DNA from 3 places in the Planctobacterium sp. AWM4_229 genome. Region 3 is predicted to be linked to each of the others. Evidence: predicted binding sites of a transcription regulator. Region 3 holds the regulator's gene; each other region holds the start of a gene.
The links. The regulator sigma-54, encoded in region 3, starts transcription at its own class of promoters, with help from an activator protein. The targets are predictions, from matches to a motif close to GTTGGCACGNNNNTNGNNT.
Positions count from the first base shown of each region.

Region 1: a site for sigma-54 is predicted at 2,608-2,626, ahead of ACXAGP_RS18765 (LPP20 family lipoprotein). Genes of this name have one in related genera too.
Region 2: a site for sigma-54 is predicted at 4,344-4,362, ahead of ACXAGP_RS13555 (FimV/HubP family polar landmark protein). Genes of this name have one in related genera too.

Region 1 is NZ_JBSWWX010000009.1:13,294-19,562, reverse strand. Features, by position in the region: gene smrA (DNA endonuclease SmrA) at 16-597, opposite strand; gene ACXAGP_RS18775 (transcriptional regulator) at 859-1,131, shown strand; gene ACXAGP_RS18770 (flagella assembly protein FlgT) at 1,291-2,448, opposite strand; gene ACXAGP_RS18765 (LPP20 family lipoprotein) at 2,741-3,238, shown strand; gene flgN (flagellar export chaperone FlgN) at 3,411-3,830, opposite strand; gene flgM (flagellar biosynthesis anti-sigma factor FlgM) at 3,834-4,169, opposite strand; gene flgA (flagellar basal body P-ring formation chaperone FlgA) at 4,410-5,120, opposite strand; gene ACXAGP_RS18745 (chemotaxis protein CheV) at 5,277-6,215, shown strand; gene ACXAGP_RS18740 (CheR family methyltransferase) at 6,219-6,269, shown strand, end outside.
Region 2 is NZ_JBSWWX010000005.1:407,105-413,373, forward strand. Features, by position in the region: gene ACXAGP_RS13540 (alpha-amylase) at 1-1,574, shown strand, start outside; gene ACXAGP_RS13545 (4-phosphoerythronate dehydrogenase) at 1,694-2,845, shown strand; gene ACXAGP_RS13550 (aspartate-semialdehyde dehydrogenase) at 2,866-3,882, shown strand; gene ACXAGP_RS13555 (FimV/HubP family polar landmark protein) at 4,503-6,269, shown strand, end outside.
Region 3 is NZ_JBSWWX010000010.1:109,405-115,673, forward strand. Features, by position in the region: gene ACXAGP_RS19810 (HPr family phosphocarrier protein) at 1-69, opposite strand, end outside; gene rapZ (RNase adapter RapZ) at 66-911, opposite strand; gene ptsN (PTS IIA-like nitrogen regulatory protein PtsN) at 908-1,351, opposite strand; gene hpf (ribosome hibernation promoting factor) at 1,367-1,654, opposite strand; gene ACXAGP_RS19830 (RNA polymerase factor sigma-54) at 1,682-3,178, opposite strand; gene lptB (LPS export ABC transporter ATP-binding protein) at 3,248-3,973, opposite strand; gene lptA (lipopolysaccharide transport periplasmic protein LptA) at 4,006-4,512, opposite strand; gene lptC (LPS export ABC transporter periplasmic protein LptC) at 4,475-5,044, opposite strand; gene kdsC (3-deoxy-manno-octulosonate-8-phosphatase KdsC) at 5,041-5,595, opposite strand; gene ACXAGP_RS19855 (KpsF/GutQ family sugar-phosphate isomerase) at 5,595-6,269, opposite strand, start outside.

The DNA of each region.
Region 1 (6,269 bases), on a different contig from region 3:
TATCACCAATTGCTTTTACTTGAGTTTGTGTTTTTCTCTGTTTTCTGCTTTTTGTTGTTTATTCTTTTTCAACAATACATACGTGCTTTTAATGCCGCCGTGTTGCATTTGACTGCTGTGAAATGCTAGAACTTCTGGCATTTGCTGCAACCATACATTCAGGTAGCTTTTCAGGTAACCGCAAAAGGGTTTTTTATCTTTGCTGAGTCCGTGGCGCATTAAAACGCAACGCAATCCGCGAACATGGGCTTGTGTTATGAAATCAAACACTTCTCTATGGGCAACTTCTAATGATAAGTGTTGCATATTCAAGGAGCTTTCTATGGCGTATTTTCCAAGGCGAAGATTCTTATACACCAGATCCTGAACGCCTTCTTGCTTAAACTGGATAGGATCCTCAACTGCAACGGGATCTATGTCGGCGAGGGTTAGGAAATTTTTGCTATTGCGCTGTTCGTTCTTGATTGCCTCTCTTCGTAGTTGCTTTGCCAGTTCATTGCCATTTGTCTTTTTCAAAAAAACTTTGTCATCATTTTTCAACGTTTTTACATCAGCCACTTCCGCCATAAATGCGTCGAAATCTTCATTCCCAATCATGATACAACCTGAAAAATATCTGCAGATATAAATATATGTACGAAGCTTGTACCTTCAAGACATTTCTACAGATCATCATGGTTTTAAATCTTAGAGACTATATAGAAATAAATGCAGGTTAAAATAATTACCATTCGGGATTGTTAAATAGGTAAATATTCGATACTTTACATGAATTAAACTATACAATTAGCGCTAGCTTATCATTGAGCGCCAAAACCAGAATGACAAATTCAAGGCAGCATTAAGGAAGTAGTAAATATGGCCAACAAAAGTACCGATATATTGCATGTAGAGCGTTCAGATATTTTGAGAAGTCTTCGCTTGCAAAGTAGTTTTACGCAAAAGCAGATCGCCGAAAAATTGGGCATAAGTCGAGAAAAAGTGGTGGCGGTAGAAAACTGCCATTTAAAATCAATGTTGGCATTAGAGTTAGATACGATTAAAAATTGGTGGAATTTATGCCGTGCACGAGCAGATATTGAAACCCAAAAGCAATTTGCCAAATTAATTAAAAAAGAATTAAGTATTTAGCCAAAGAAAAAATGGCGTCCCCACCGCGACTCGAACGCAGATCTAAAACTTAGGAGGTTCTTGTTTTATCCGGTTAAACTATGGGGACGCTGATTTAGCTATGAACTAATCACCATTAACTGTTTAGATTATTACGCAATCATAATTACAATAAAAGCGTTAGCGGCGCACCACAAAATCGTTTGGTTGAATATTCGCCAATGGAGTCCCGTCCACCACCCTTAATTGTGCCGAATTAAAGAAGGCTTCAGTCACCACAACTCTTGACGGATGAATACTGTATTGCGTTTGAGATAAACCATTGGGGGAGAAGAAATGACGCATCTGAAAAACCGCTAATTCGTCACCTTTTTTTACACCTTGCTTACTACCTATGTTTACCGACAGGCTGTTATTGTGGATACCAATTATTCTTCCATAAGTAGGCATACAAGCAATAAGCTCATCAATCTCAGAGGTTAACTCCCGCAGCATTTCGCCAGTAGCTTTGCCGAATTGCGATCCCCAAAACTCTTTGCTTGTGGCTTGTACTTTCTGGTGTTTATCAAATTGCCAAATTGCCGAGCGATGATAAGTCTTGTCAAAAAGAATATCCCCTTTGGTACCGTCTAATAACATAAAGCGAATCGACAGGTTTCTACCGGGATGTTTCTCATCCCAGAATTTTGCCACATCCAGGTAGGTCTGGGGTTCTTCATCCAAACTGAGTTCCACAATGTCGCCGATCAACACATATTGTGCGCTGGCTTGTTCGGCTAACAGCATTGATTGAGTTTTAAGGTCCTGAGGCTGAGGGAAGAAGGTGTAAGGCTCTACTTTACTGATCGTGGCGCGTTGGGAATAGACTTCAAAACTTTCTTTAATGGCGTTAGCCAATGGGCCATCAAGGGCATTGAGACCACCTATGGCTGCTTGCCGGTAGGCGCTGACATGGAGTTTACTAGTAACAATATTTTTTTTGTAATCAGACGCACTGCACTGATCCCTTTGGGGAAAGATATCCGCTCTTATGGCGACTTCTACAAAATCATCGTAGTAATGCTCGGATATTAACTCCACACTGGCTACCTCGCCTGAGGCTCTTATTTCAAGCCGTTCATCTCGTAACAACCCGTCGGTCATTTCCTGAACACTGCGCACCGAAGCACCTGCAAACAAAAGGGCTTGTCGTATCGCTTCATGAGTTGCTTGTTGTCTGGCCAATTCTTTGTTGTTGTTGTGTATTACTGCTTGACCACTGGCTTCAAACCAGGCTGCATGCGTAGGCAGACTCGCTACACTGAGTAGTGCCAACAAAGTAAAAATCTGTCTGAACATAAGAACCTCAATTTACATCTTTTGCCATGACGCGATATTTTGTCACTTATATCTGCTGCAATTGGTGAATTACCGTCAATAAGGCGTCAGTTTTTTTAGCTGCTTTGGTACAAGCACATTACGTACCACCTCAATCAATCATTGTTATTTATCAGAATAAATGGCAAACAACTTGCTTAGAAAGCATTAAACATTATTGATGTATCAATTGCGTCAATAATATAGCGCTGATAAAGATATCCTTTTATCAAGCGGATTGTATGCAAAATTCAGGCAAACTGATGGGTGGGTTATGAAGACAAAATTCAATTCCAAAATGGACAAATTACTTGTCGTTGGATTAGTGACACTTGGGCTATCCGGCTGTAAATCGCTGGAAGCGATGTATTACAGTGATAAGCAAGTAGAGTGGGAGTATGTCCAACCGGAGCAACATCCTGTACTGACTGCGGTAGGTTATGCACCTGTTAGCGCACAAATGGGCAAAACAGACTCAGCCAAAATGTTGATGGCCATAAAGGCATCCAAACTGGATGCTTACAAAGAACTGGCCGAGCAAGTGTATGGGCAGCGAATTGACACCCAGCAGTCTTTGGCTAACCTGGTGCTCAAGGACAATGATTTAAAGGCATCGGTTGAAGGCGTAATCAGAGGTGCTGAAGTGGTTAAAACCTATCCGGTAGGTGAGGATGTTTACGCAACGGAATTGAGTCTCGATTTTCAAAAAGTGTATGATATTTACCTTTCCACGGCACGTCCAAGAAAAATAAAAGAAATCACCTATTATTGATATATTGAGTTTTCCCGCTCCACTCAACATGAAAACCTCTCTTTTGAGAGGTTTTGTCGTTTTTGAGCAAGTACTATCGAGGTGCAAAGTAAAACGAGTTTATGCTAAAGGGGTTTATAGGTAAGGTATATTGTGTGCTTAGCTCAACGGTTAGGGGAGCTTTAATAAAACGTCAGGCTTTGACACCAGAGCCCAACATGCCGCCCTGTGTTTTACCTTTGTTGGTGTAAGTAAGTGATTCTTTGTTTCGTGCTGCCAGCATTACGTTGCGTAATCGCTGAAGTCTTATTTGGTTCTTTTCTACTGCCGCAGCGTTTACTTCAGTCTGATGCTGACACTTATGCAATAGTTCTTTGCCTTGCTGAGCCAATTCGAATTGTTCTTCGGAAAGCTCGCTCTCAGGCGTTTTTAATTTTTGCAGAGACACATCGTTTTGTGCTAACTGCTCCAGTAATGCCGATTTTTCGTCAATCAATGTCAGCAGACTTTCAGCATCGCGAGCAACCACCAACTCCAGTTCTTTTTGGAGGTTAGCTTCTAACGCCTGAAGTAGCGTTAGTTGTTGTTCTAGAGCTGCAGTCAAATCTGACATCAATTAACCTTTGGATAAGCCAAACAGTTCAGTTTCAGCTTTCGAGATTTTGGATGCCAGTTGCTCAGCATCAATCTTGTAAGAGCCGTTCTGAATCGCCGCTTTTAGTTTATCAACTTTATCTTGATTCACCGGAGCGTCGCTTGCTTTTTTCTGCACGTTCGCCAGTTGTTGTGCTGACTGGGTCAGCGAAACGGAATCCTGGCGAGGGGCAGCAGCAGCGGTTTGAGCTTGCTGTGCTGTATTCGCACTTTGGCCTTGCTGAGCCTGTTGTTGATTGAGTCGTTGACTCTCCAACTGTGGCTTCTGACCTGTGCCATTTACATTGTTAATAGCCATGATTAAATTCCAATACTTTTAAACCCTCAGTTAGCTTATCGGCTGACGCCTTTCAATCTTTAATAAAAAACCAATAAATGCGCTTTTTTTTTATACTGGCTAACTGTATTTTCGCAGTTTAAATTAAGACCATAAAAAAGTCTTTATAAAATCAATGATTTGCCAATATTTGTTAGGTTAACAGCGACATTGGCAATCTTCTAATGCGCCTCTCCGAGTTGCAGCGCACCTCGTTCCATTTTATATCTGGACTCGAACCTCGTTAACATTCGCCACTTCTGCTTCTAGCTGCTTTTTAGAGCGTCTATTTTGAACCGAGATCGTATCACCAATATTGCCATCTTGCAGTGCTACACCACTGGTTTTTATTTCAAGTCCGCTGAGCTTCGCAGTTATCACTATGGCGTCGCCTTTACAAACAAAGCATAGCATATTCGGAGATACGGTAGTGCCATCTCGTGAACGGCGCTTTAAACGCGCACCCACAACATCTTTTATATCGGCAAAAGTGCCGCCTCTTATACGTCTTTTGTCTACTTTTTCTAAAGTAACGTTATTGGCGGTTAATAAGGTACCCGGGGAGACCGTATCTGCCAGTACAACGACTTCTTGCATTTCTGTTACGCTGACACTCAAATAATGGAACCAACCATTGCTCGGGCAGCTCACTCTTACTGTTACGTTAGATTGACGCAAAGATTGCGAACTACTGCTGGCTTGCAAATCCACAGGACAGGCAGGGATGTTGATGCGTTCATCAATACTCCTGACGGAAATTTGTACATCATTGATGTTGTCTACTTCGGCATTTTGATAAACAAATATCTCTGCGGTCTCTTCCACAAGATTACGCATTAAATCTTTTTCTTGCGCAGCCGCTATATTGGTTGTTATAAACCAACCAATTAAGGAAAGTTTTAAGGTTTTCTTGAGGTTGGCGAAATTTTTCATGTTCACTTTCTTCCAATTTGGCTATGCTTAAAGGCAATTTTGGTAAAAACTTAACAGCGTCAAAAAAATAACGCTGTGTGGGCGAATAATAATCACGCATCCACATAAGAGTACTATTCAAGTATCGTGCCTGTTTGGATGAATTAGAGGTGTTTTATGGCGGGAATTTTAGATTCTGTTAACCAACGAACTCAGCTGGTGGGGCAAAACCGCCTTGAGCTATTATTGTTCAAACTCAATAATCGCCAACGCTACGGAATTAACGTATTTAAAGTACGTGAGGTTTTACAGTGTCCGCCCTTAACTTCAATGCCAAAGCTGAATGCCTTGGTAAGAGGTGTTGCCCATATTCGCGGCCAAACTATCTCGGTTATCGATATGAGTATGGCAACAGGTGGACGTAAGATTGAAGATATCAAAAATGCCTTTATTGTCATCGCGGAATACAACCGCTCAGTACAAGGTTTTTTAGTGGGCTCGGTGGAGCGCATTATTAATATCAATTGGGAAGCCATCTTGCCACCACCTGAGGGGGCGGGTAAGGCCAGTTATCTTACTGCTGTCACAGAAGTTGATGGCGAATTAATTGAAATTCTGGATGTTGAAAAAATCCTCAATGAAATCGCGCCAGCACGAGAAGTGGTGCGCGAAGACATGGCTGAAGAGTTGGCTAAGCACGACGCCAGTCTGGATGACAAGATTATTTTCATCGCGGATGACTCATCGGTAGCGAGAAGCCAGGTTAAAAAGGCCTTGTCCTCATTGGGCCTGGAAATTGAAGCTGCCAAAGATGGCCGAGAAGCGCTTGAAAGACTGAAAGAAATTGCCTCGGAAACCGGCGATGTAACCGACAAAGTTGGCGTTATCGTCAGTGATATTGAAATGCCAGAAATGGATGGTTATACCTTAACGGCAGAGATTAAGAGTACGCCTGAACTGGCTAAGTTACATGTAGTGCTGCATACTTCATTGAGCGGTGTATTCAACCAAGCGATGGTTAAGAAGGTGGGGGCGGATGATTTTATTGCGAAGTTCCACCCAGATGAACTGGCTACTGCGGTAAAGAAATGGCTGGACAAGTCAGCGGAAAAATAATCTGTGGTGAATAAAACATTAAGCGAAGACGACTACACACTGTTTAGTGAATTC
Region 2 (6,269 bases), on a different contig from region 3:
CGTGTACCATTAATCCGGAGGATTATGGCAATGATCGTTGGCGAGTGCAGAACTGCGAGCTGGTGGGATTACCGGATCTGAATACCAGTGCAACTTATGTCCAAGACACGCTGGCGGGATATCTCAATTATCTGACTAACCTTGGTGTTGCCGGCTTTCGCTTTGATGCTTCAAAACACATGTCAGTCGGTGATATTCAGGGGGTATTGTCCAAAGTTAACGGTTCACCTTTGGTATTTCAGGAAGTCATAGATCAAGGTGGTGAAGCGGTAAGCGCTGCTGAATATACGGGAACCGGGTTGGTAACTGAATTTAAGTACAGTACTCAATTGGGCAATACCTTTCGCAATGGGCAATTGTCCTGGTTAAGCAGCTTTGGCGAAGCCTGGGGCTTTCTGCCTAGCTATCAAGCGGTGGTATTTGTAGATAACCACGATAATCAGCGCGGTCATGGCGGAGCAGGCAATGTCATTACGTTCGAAGATGGTCGACTTTACGACCTGGCTAATGTCTTCATGCTGGCCTGGCCCTACGGTTATCCCAAAGTAATGTCCAGCTATGATTTTCACGGTGATACCGATGCTGGCGGCCCTTCAGTGCCGGTGCATAACAACGGCACATTGGAGTGCTACGGCAGCGATTGGAAGTGTGAACATCGCTGGAGCTATATTGCTGGTGGTGTTGATTTCAGAAATAACGTGAATGATAACTGGAACGTGACTGATTGGTGGGACAACGGCAATAATCAAATTGCTTTTGGTCGCGGTAGTGCCGGACATGTTGCCATCAACAAAGAAGACTACACCATGAATGTTGCCCTTAGCACACAGATGACTGCGGGCGTGTACTGTAATGTACTAAAAGGCGAGTTGTCTCAAGATGGCAGTAGTTGTTCTGGTGAGACTATTACCGTTAATGGTGATGGTAGCATAAACACTAATCTTGCCGCCTGGGATGCATTTGCCATTCACCAGAACAGCAAGATTACCTCAACGGGAGGTAATGAAGACTGGCAACGCACAGTGATTTTCATTCAGGCACAAACGGCTAGTGGTCAGGATATGTTTATCCGAGGCGGAATCGACCACGATTATGCCAACAATAATCTTGGAAGAAATTGCCAGACAACAAATTTCGAGTGTGCCATGCCCATTACCCACAATAATTTGCGCAATGCCACAACGGCCCCCTGGAAGTCAAACGAGTTTTACCTTGACTGGTATGGCGCGGAGTCAGCGCAGGATAGCTATGCTGAGGGAACCGCAATGGATTGGACAACGGATGTTTGGCCTTCCTCATGGGGTGCAGTAAAAACGGTAGCTGTTGATGGCTATGGTGAAGAGCCGCTCAATCTTTGGGGACAGCACTATTGGATGTTAGATGTGCAAATGGACTGCAGCAAAGCGGTAAATGGTTGGTTTGAAGTGAAGGCCTTTGTCAAAAACGGGCAGGGCTGGGAGAGCGATATTTCCCAAAGTGGTGCGCCTTACAGCAGTAACAATCACTTTGCGCAGTGTGGCAAAATTAACAAGTTTGATTTTAATGGCAATACCGCGGAGATATCAGATTTATAATCTGACCAGAAAATCTAATTGAATCAGGCCCAATCAGTCGTCAAAAACGCACTGGTTGGGTTTTTTTTTATATATCTGACATGCGATAATTCGCGTTTTCCCACAATCAGATAGTTTCAGTGAAAGTATTTTGTGAAGATACCCTTACCTACGGTGAGGCGTTTTTTGAAGATGTCGCCGAAGTAACTTACTTTGCAGGCAACCAACTCAGTGCTGCAGACCTGACCGATGTCGAGGCCTTGTTTATTCGTTCCACCACCAAAGTGACACCAGAGCTGTTAAGCCTGGCAAAGCTATTAAAACTAGTGGCGACGGCGACTGCAGGCACTGATCACATGGATCTGAATTACCTGCAAGAGCGAGGCATCAAAGCTTATTCCGCAGCAGGCTGCAATGCCATTGCCGTCGCTGAATATGTGATTGCAGGTTTATTGTGGTTGGCCGCAAAGGAGAATATCAAGCTGCAAGGCAAGCGCATAGGTATTGTTGGGGCTGGCAATGTCGGCACAGCGCTGGCGGAAAGAGCCGTGCATCTTGGTTTAGAGGTGCAGCTTTGTGATCCGCCACTGGAAGCGGCAGGAGATCCCCGTGACATGGTGCCACTGTCGGCAATACTTGAATGCGACATTATTAGTTTGCACGTGCCGTTTGTTAATACTGGAAAGTGGCCCACCCATCACATGTTCAACGAGCAGCGTTTACAAACCCTCAGGCCTGAGCAAATATTAGTCAATGCCTGTCGTGGTGAAGTGGTGGACAATTTTGCTTTAAAGTCTGTACTGCAAAGTAACAAAGCTTTTTTTACCCTATTTGATGTTTGGGAAAATGAACCTGACATTGACTTTGAGTTGGCTCAGCGCACTGATATCGCTACCCAGCATATTGCTGGCCATACCCTGGAAGGAAAGGCTCGCGGGACAGATATGATATACAACTTTGCCGCAGAGCAATTTGGCTGGCCGCAAAAGAGTATGTGGGATTATTTGCCTGAAGTTTCTTTTTCCGGGAAGTCCTGGCTGGAATTAGCAAAAAGCGAGCGCTCAGCGGAAGTGCAATTACATGACTTGATAAGTCAGGTTTATGCCATAGAACAAGATAGTTTCCTGTTTAAAACGCAAGTAAATGATGACAAATCTTTCAGATATAGCCGAAAACACTATGGTATTCGAAGAGAATTTTCTAGTGTGCAAGTAAATACTGGAAATTCTTTGCTGACACAGGCAATCTACGGGCTTGGTTTTCGAAACGTCGCAAAAGGCGACCAAACATAAACAATTGGAGTAAGAAGTAAATGTCTCGCGCATTTGATGTTGCCGTATTAGGTGCCACTGGTTTGGTGGGCAAAAACATGATTGAAATTCTCGAAGAACGTGGGTTTCCAATCAACAATCTTTATCCCTTAGCAAGCGCACGTAGCGCAGGTAGTACCATTACCTATAAGGGTGAAGAGATTACGGTACAAGATGCGGATACGTTTGATTGGACCCAGGTACAAATCGGCTTTTTCTCAGCGGGTGGCAGTATTTCGGCGAAATATGCTCCCATTGCTGCCGAGCAAGGTTGTGTGGTGATTGATAACACCTCACATTTTCGCTATGAGCCAGATATCCCACTGGTAGTGCCAGAAGTTAATGCTCACGCTATTGCTGATTTTAGAAATCGCAATATTATCGCCAACCCTAACTGTTCAACAATCGGCATGCTGGTGGCGCTCAAGCCTATTCATGATCATTTTGGTATCACGCGTATCAACGTGTCTACTTATCAATCTGTTTCGGGCGCTGGTAAATCTGCCATGGATGAATTGGCCAAACAAACGGCTGATTTGTTAAACGGTCGAGAAGTAAAAGTGGAAAGCTTTAGTCGTCAAATTGCTTTTAATTGTATTCCTCAGATTGATGTGTTCATGGACAATGACTACACCAAAGAAGAAATGAAAATGAGCTGGGAAACCCAAAAAATCATGGGCGACGAGAGTATCCTTGTGAATGCCACAGCAGTGCGAGTACCTGTGTTTTATGGTCATGGTGAAGCTGTGCACCTGGAGACGCAGCAGCCTATGGATGTGGAGCAGGTGAAAGCGCTTCTGAAAGAGGCTGAAGGTGTTGTACTAATGGAAAATCGTGAAGACTTTCCTACTCAAGTTGGCAACTCCAGCGGTAAAGATGAGGTGTTTGTTGGACGGGTACGTCAGGATATTACGCATCCCAATGGATTGAATTTATGGGTTGTTTCAGACAACGTACGCAAAGGCGCTGCCACTAACAGCATTCAGATAGCCGAAGTACTTATCCGCGACTATCTATAATTTCTATTTTCGGCCAGCGGTTTATCGCTGGTCCGCTTATTTAGTTATACCCAAACTACCTCAAGATACTCGACTTCAGCGGGAGAATAAAAGGATTTAGGCAAGGCAAATTGTAGAAGGCATGGTTGTTCTCACGTCGATACAATTTAACGCAGCATAAATGCTTTTAGGCCCCGCCCTTCGGGAGCTTCACAGCGCTTCCATTACTGTGTTGCACTTGTTTGAAAGGTAGCCGACATTCCTTCTCAAGTGCGCCTTGTACTGAAAGCGCTGTGATAGCTCTGAAGCTGGCATCTTGAGGTAGCTTGGGTATATAATCCTCCATCGCAACTGCCTATTTTATTTAAGTTTTTTCCATCTGCGCCGATGACCAGCAATAAGCGGGATTAAATCTGATTTTTGCTGTCCTCACACGGTGAATACTGTATTATCGGTGATGTTTAATCAGTGGCTAGAGGGGAATTGGCTTGCTCACTGTATCTGGTTTATAGTTAGATATGGAAATACCTCTGGTATAAGTCTTGCAGCCAAACGTTGGTTGACCCTGTTTTTGGCTGAAGTCATACAACTAACAACAAAAAATTGACGAAATTATAAAATCAAGACGGCAAAATACTTAAGTGCGTAATATTCAATCAGGATACAATTCTAACACAAGGGCAACCGGGCAAATCCAGGCGCGTAAAGGGCTTGGCGTTTCCAGTTTAGTGGTTTTTTTGATGCTCACTTGCCTGAGCTCCTTCACTTCCTTTGCTCAGCAGCCAAACGATCGACTCATTGAATTGCGAGGCGCAAAAAATTCCACAGAACAATATTCTGGCGCTACCTATGGCCCGATTGATTCCGACGATACTCTGTGGCGCATTGCGGATCGCTATCGTCAGAACAAAAACCTAAGCATCTATCAGGTAATGGTGGCCATCTATGAATTAAATAAAGATGCCTTTGCCACTGAAAACCTTAATACCCTGAAAAATGGCGCCATGTTGCGCTTACCCTCAGAGCGGTATATCGCTCGAATCGATGCCACAAATGCAAAAATCAAATCTGAACAAGATGACGATGCATGGTCTCCGGAAAATAAACCCGGTGAAAGCCTGGTTAACCTTAAGCCACCAGTCAAACTGGTTAATCGCGATGATCTGGCGGAAACCAAAACTGAAATTGAATCCCGTCTCAACCGCATTAATGAAGAGCAACAAGCGCAGTTTAATGCCATCAGACAACAGTTTGCTGAGTCAATAACTAGCGTAGAGTCATTGTTAGACGAAAATCGCAAAATATTTGATCGACTGGATACGGTAAACAAAGAGATCGACCAGCTGCGAGAGCGCGCCAGCCAAGACCAGGTTGAACAATCTCAAATGCTACAAATCCAGCAAGAAATGCTGGAATTGTTGACGCCTAAACCTGAGGAAGAGAAATCGCTAGATTTGTCATTTTTGACCTCAGATATCTTTATTATTGTCTCATCGTTATTGCTCACCTTGTCAGTTTTGGGTGGATTGACGATGTTCTTATTACGGCGCAAAGGCGACGAAGCGCCAGCGATTGAAACTGCCGCTCCTGCACCTGCCCCTGAAATGGCCTCAAAAGCCGTAGAAGAATCAGATGTATTGGATGAGTTGAGCTCAGATAGTACGGATGAATTAGGGGACGATGATTGGGCAGATGATGATCTGTTTGGTGATGACGACCTCCTACAAGATGAATTTGCAGAAGAGCTGGATGATTCGTTAGACAAGGTACTCGAAGAAGAGATGGGTAGCCTTGACATGGATGACGACCTGTTGAGCGGCGATGATGACGATTTCGGTGATTCAGATAGCGGGTTGTTGGACCAAGGTGATTTGGATGATTTGTTCGCATCTGATGAATCAGACGATGATGCCGTTGAATTGTCTGAAGCCGAAGACGACGTGGATGGCATTCTGGACGAATTTGCGGAGTTAGATGAGCCCGAGGTTGAAGATTTCGATAGCGGCCTTGATGAAGAACTTGACGCAGATGAACAACCCGATATCGACAGTATTTTGGAAGAGGCTGCAGAAACAGAAACTGCTGAAGAAATCACAGAAGAAACTCCTGAACCCGAACCCGAACCTGAACCAGAACCCGAACCCGTTGCGGAAGAAAATGCTGAAGAGCTAGAACCTTTCGATGCCGAAGAAGTTCTGGGCATTGCAGATGAAGATTTGTTAACCGATGAGGCGGTTGAAAAGTTAGAAGACAGCATCGAACAACAAAACGAGCAACTGGATAACATTACCGAAGAGCTGACGGAAGTATTACAAAATGCGCCACGTAAGGCGCCGGGTGATCCTGATGTTGCGATAGAAGAGCCAGAAACAGCATTTGGCGATGATGTTGCATTTGGAGATGATGTC
Region 3 (6,269 bases):
TTCAGTGGCTGCTCGTGCGTGTAGCCCCAGCTTATTAATGATAGTCAGCTCTTTTTCGATACGGTTCAAGTGTCCAGTTCTCTGTGTCGGGTTTGTACGTCAGGGTGGGCTACCGAAAAATAACGAGATAGTGTTTCAGCCAGAAATACGGAACGATGCTGACCACCGGTGCAACCGATAGCAACGGTTACATAGCTACGGTTATTGCGTTCCAGATGTGGCAACCAGGTTTCAATCAAGTTTTGGATCTGCCCGATCACCTTATTCACAATGGGTTGTGAAGTAAGGTACTGAGCCACCGGGGTATCTTGACCCGTGTAGGGTTTTAATTCAGGTATCCAATGAGGATTGGGTAAAAATCTCACATCAAAAACATAATCTGCGTCTTTTGGGACGCCATTTTTAAAACCAAAGGATTCAAAAACTAATACCAGTCGCGAGGATTTTTTTCCTAATATACGTTCTCTAACAAGCTCTGCTAACTGGTGAATGGATAATTTATCAGTGTCGATGTGCAAATCTGCACGTTCATATATTGGGGTTAACAGTTCGCGCTCTTTAACAATCGCATCTGCAAGGGAGATCTTGTTTTTTGAAAGTGGGTGCAGACGGCGAGTTTCGCTGTAGCGCTTGATCAGCATGTCGTCACTGGCGTCGAGATAAATGATAGTTAAATCGGTTTTATTGGGCAGAAAATCCAGGTTTTCAGCCAATAAATCGGGATCTTTAGGTAAGTTACGCACATCAATACTGACGGCAATTTGATCGTATTCACTCACTACAGCATGAGTTAGCGTGGGCAGCATGCTGACGGGAAGATTATCTACACAGTAGTAACCCAAATCCTCCAAAGCCCTTAATACCACAGACTTTCCGGATCCGGATCGTCCGCTGATCACAATTAGTTTCATACCAGTGCTTCATAAAGTGCGTTGTCTGAATGGCAATTGCGAATAACCTTGATAACCTCTTTATCACTGAGTTTTTGAGCGATACGAGCCAAGGTTTGAAGGTGGCCGTCGGTTTGCTCAGTAGGCACAAGAATCGCAAAAAAAATGTCGACAAGCTGATTGTCGATTGAGTCAAATTCTATACCAGGAGAGCAGGTAATAACAATAGCCAGAGGGGAACTCAGACCATCTACTCGGCCGTGCGGGATAGCGATACCTTGTCCAATACCTGTGCTGCCCATTTTTTCTCGGCATAATAAACTGGCAAGCACATCTTCTTCGTTAAGTGCATCTAGTTTTTCGCTGGCAATGTTGCTGATGATTTGGAGTGCGCGTTTTTTGCTGGTAACAGGGACTGCACAACGCGTGCAGTCCAATGAGAGGATGTCTTTGATTTCCATCCTTGTTTAGGCCTCTTAATGACTCTTGAGTTTTTCTTTGTGTTTTATGACTTGCCTGTCTAGCTTGTCAATCAGTGAGTCAATCGCAGCATACATGTCTTTATGCTCCGACGTGGCAAATACTTCACCTCCATCAAGATGCAGGGTTGCTTCCGCTTTTTGGTTGAGTTTTTCAACGTTTAAGATGACATACACATTGTTTATGTGATCAAAATGTCGCTCAAGCTTGGTAAATTTTGTATCGACATAATCGCGAAGAGAATCGGTGATTTCGACGTGATGACCTGATAAGTTTATTTGCATAATTGGTCGTCCTTCTTGTAGGGAAGTCTATATTAGACTCTTACGTTGGTTAGATGGAGGAATCGAGAGCGATTCCCGGTATTTCGCAATGGTTCGCCGGGCTACCATAATGCCCTGATCGGCAAGCAATTGCGCAATCTTGCTATCACTTAGTGGTTTAGCCTGATTTTCTGCCGCCACAAGCTTTTTGATAAGTGCTCTAATTGCCGTAGAAGAACACTCACCACCATTTTCCGTTGCCACATGACTGGAAAAGAAATATTTGAGTTCGAAAATACCTCTTGGCGTGTGCATGTATTTTTGAGTGGTTACCCGTGAAATCGTGGACTCGTGCATGTCTACCATTTCTGCCACATCGTTTAGTACCATTGGCTTCATCATTTCCGGTCCATGCTCAAAAAAGCCATGTTGTTGCTGCACGATACAATTGGCCACTTTCAGCAAAGTATCGTTACGACTTTCTATGCTCTTGATAAACCATTTGGCTTCTTGCATGTGGGAGCGAATGAATTGACCGTCCGCACTGCTGCGGCTGTTTTTACTCATCGCAGCGTATTGTTGATTGATATTCAACTTAGGTACTGATTCGGGATTGAGTTCCACTACCCAGCGTCCGGATTTTTTAGTGACAGAAACATCTGGAATAACGTAATCCGGCTCTTTGGTATTGAGGGTACTACCAGGATGAGGATTGAGGGTTTGCAGCAGTTTTAATACTTCTTTTAACTGCTCTTCCCGCAGTTTCGATTTTCGAATAAGGGTACGAAAATCTTTGGCCATTAACAAATCAGAATAATCGCAAAGCAGTGATTTGGCCTCTTTCAACCAAGGGGTATCAGCGGGAAATTGCCCCAATTGCACCAACAAGCACTCTTGCGGCGAGATGGAGCCAGAACCCATAGGGTCAAAGTGCTGAATGCGTTTTCTGACACATTCTACTTCGTCCAGCTCAATTTCTTCATCATTGAGACTTTCCAGAATATCCTCAACCGATACGGTGAGATAGCCGCTCTCATCAATGGAGTCGATGATGGCCAATGCAATGGCTTGGTCGGTTTCACTGAAAGGTGTCAGATGCAGTTGCCAAAGCAAGTGATCTTGTATGGATTCGCTGGTTTCTCCCTGGTAAACCTGTTCATCATCGGAACCAACACTGGCAGCAGGGGCTGGTGCAGAAGACGCGCTGTAATACTCGTCCCAGGTACTGTCGATGGGGAGCTCATCGGGCAAATCATTTTTTTCGAATGCGTCGCTAGAATCAATACCGTCAGAGCCATTGAATTCTTTATCGCTGTCTGCGCCGTTTAGATCTGAACTGGATTTTGGCTCTTTGAGTAATTCTAAAGCCTCGTCACTGTTGCCATCTGTAGATTCATCCACTTCCAGAAGTGGGTTGGCGTCCAATGCGTCTTGAATCTCCTGTTGCAGATCCAGCGTTGATAATTGCAACAAGCGAATGGCTTGCTGCAACTGCGGCGTCATTGTTAATTGTTGACTAAATTTTAGTTGTAAAGACGGCTTCATTAAAAATGGTTTTTCCGACTCCAGAATGCGAAATTATCGCAATCCACTTATGAGTTATTGTTTTAGTAACTATAGCCTGAATTGCTCACCCAGGTATACATCTCTTACTTGCTGATTGGCCAAAACCGTTTCCGGTTCGCCCTCAGCGATAACTTGCCCATGGCTGACGATGTAAGCTTGCTCACATACGTCGAGGGTTTCGCGCACATTGTGATCAGTGATCAGAACGCCAATTCCTCTGTCTCGCAGATGGTGAATAATCTTCTTTATATCATTAACAGAGATAGGGTCAACGCCTGCGAAAGGTTCGTCCAGCAAAATAAACTGTGGGTTGGCCGCTAGTGCCCGGGCAATTTCCACTCTGCGACGCTCGCCACCAGACAGGCTCATGCCAAGGTTATGGCGAATATGATTTAAGTTAAATTCATCCAGCAGCTCGTCTGCCAGTTCTTCGCGTTGTTCGTTATCCAGTTCTTTGCGCATTTGCAAAATTGCCATGAGATTCTGGAAAACGCTTAATTTTCTGAAAATCGAAGATTCTTGAGGCAAATAACCAATACCGTGCCGGGCACGGACATGCATCGGCTGTAAAGTCAGTTCGTGTTGGTCTATGAATACTTCACCTTTATCTAAGGTGACCAGACCTACGATCATATAAAATGTCGTGGTTTTTCCAGCGCCATTAGGACCCAATAAGCCCACTATTTGTCCGGTATTCACCTGGATGCTTACATCCCGCACTACCTGTCGGCTTTTATAAGATTTTGCCAAATTGTTAGCATATAAGGTTGGCACTATCAGTGTTTCCTTTTGCGGTTTATGCGTATTTAATTTTTATCGTCAGTTTGAAACACCGTTGTTACCCGGCCATCTGACTCATCACCGCCGGCAATGAGCTGTTCTTTTTCAAGATTAAAACTGATTTTTTCGCCTCTCACCATACTGGTGTCTTGGTGCAGTTCTGCTGAACCGTTCAATTCCAACGTTCGCGACTCAACCACGTAACGTATTTCTTCGGCTTTTGCAGTAATTTTACTGCCATCGTCCATGGTTTGAGAATATACCGCAGGTTTACCGATTGCGATAAAGATCTCCTTTCCCTTGCCATCCTCGGCACTCACTCGCACCTCGTCAGCATCGATGGAAAGTGATCCCTGACGAACTCGCACATCTTCTTTAAACACTGAGGTTTTGCGCTTTCCGTCAACAAATTGTGATTTGGAGTCTACTTTAATGGGAAGCTTAAAATCTTCCTTACCTGCCAGCGCTGTTGTTGAGAATAGTAGGCAAGCGCCACTAATTAACAACAGTCTGCTGATAAATGGTTTCAACATGTTCTTTTAGTTCCAATTTTCGGGTTAACAGATTGACGCTAAGCCCGTTGCTTTTTATGACAAAATCCTGACCCGTAATTATCACCGGATTGTCTGATCTCGCTGTGTTTTTTTCTAAATCGATTTCAACGAAACTGGTTTCTATGGTTTGCACAAAGTCCTGTTCGTTGAGACTTTTGATTACCACATTTTGCTCAAGTTCAATTCGTTGATCACTGTATAGTGTGCCTTCCTTAGCAATGATTTGCCATGGTGAGTCGGTTTCGTCGGTATATATCGTATATTCTGGCTCTTCAAACAAGGTAAACCCGAGAATTTCGTAATGTTCCATAGATGCCGCGAATACTTCGTGATTGATACTTCCCGACTCGTTGTAGAGCGTGCTTTTCATGTTCCGGGCCTGATAGTTGGGATCCCATGCTTCAGGTCGTTCATCAATCACTTCCGGCGCATCAGTCGTGGCTACCATATTGAAATAGATGGTGATGAGCACCAAAAATAAAAGCCCTAAGCTGAGATGAATTCTACTCATACACTACTTGCCTGAATGCCATTCAATTTGTCCTGACTTAAAAGGATCAGGTCACAAAGTTCACGCACACAACCAAATCCACCGGCTGTTCGGGTGACATAATTACTCACCTCAATCACTGAGGGGTGGGCGTCTGCTGGGGCCACTTTAAGGGCGGAAAGGGCAAACATGCCGGTATCGGGAAGATCATCACCAATACTAGCAGTATTTTCAGGGAGGATACTTAATTGTTGTTGCAGATTTTGCAAAGCGGTTTGTTTTTGCTCTTCACCTTGAATGATGTGCTTCACTCCAAGTGCTGTAAAACGTTGGGCAACAATATTCGATTTTCTTCCTGTGATAATAGCCACTTCTATATCCGCGGCCATTAGCGCTTTTAAGCCGTAACCATCTTTAGTGTGAAAGGCTTTCAGTTCCTCACCACTGTTACCCATGTAGATTCGACCGTCGCTAAATACGCCGTCCACATCACAGGCCAGCAATTTTATTTTTTTGCAGAGCCTAAATGTATCCTCTGCAATTTGGCCATAAGGCGTATCTACTGTATTCATTACACGAGTCCTGATTTGATCAAATCAAGCATATTTAAGGCACCAACAGGGCGGTTGTGGGCATCCACCACAATCAGGCTGCTAATATTGCGGTGTTCCATTTCACTCAATGCTTCAGCGGCCAGCATTTCTCGATGGGCCGTAAAACAGTTGCGGGTCATGACTTCACTGATGAGGGTGTTATGCACATCTTTGTGGGCGTCGATGACACGGCGTAAATCACCGTCGGTGAATATGCCGACGAGTTTTCCTTCTGGGTCGACAATGCCAGCGAGACCTAAACTCTTTTGGGTAATAATGACAAGCGCATCGCGAATGCTGCACCCCTCTGAAACAAGCGGTACTCGGTCTCCAGAGTGCATGATATCGTTTAAGGTCAATAGTAACTTTTTACCCAATGAGCCGCTTGGGTGTGATAAGGCAAATTCTTCGGCGGTGAAGTTTTTTGCATCTAACAGCGCAACTGCGAGTGCATCCCCAAGAACCAAGGTAACGCTAGTGCTGGAAGTAGGGGCGAGACCTAAGGAACAGGCTTCACGCGGCACTGCGATAGACAAATGGATATCCGCGTAGCGGCCCATGGAAGATTCAGGGCTTCTGGTCATAGCGATGACTTCTATGCCTAAGCGTTTGACGACGGGTAGCAAGGAAAGAACCTCGCTGGTTTCGCCGGA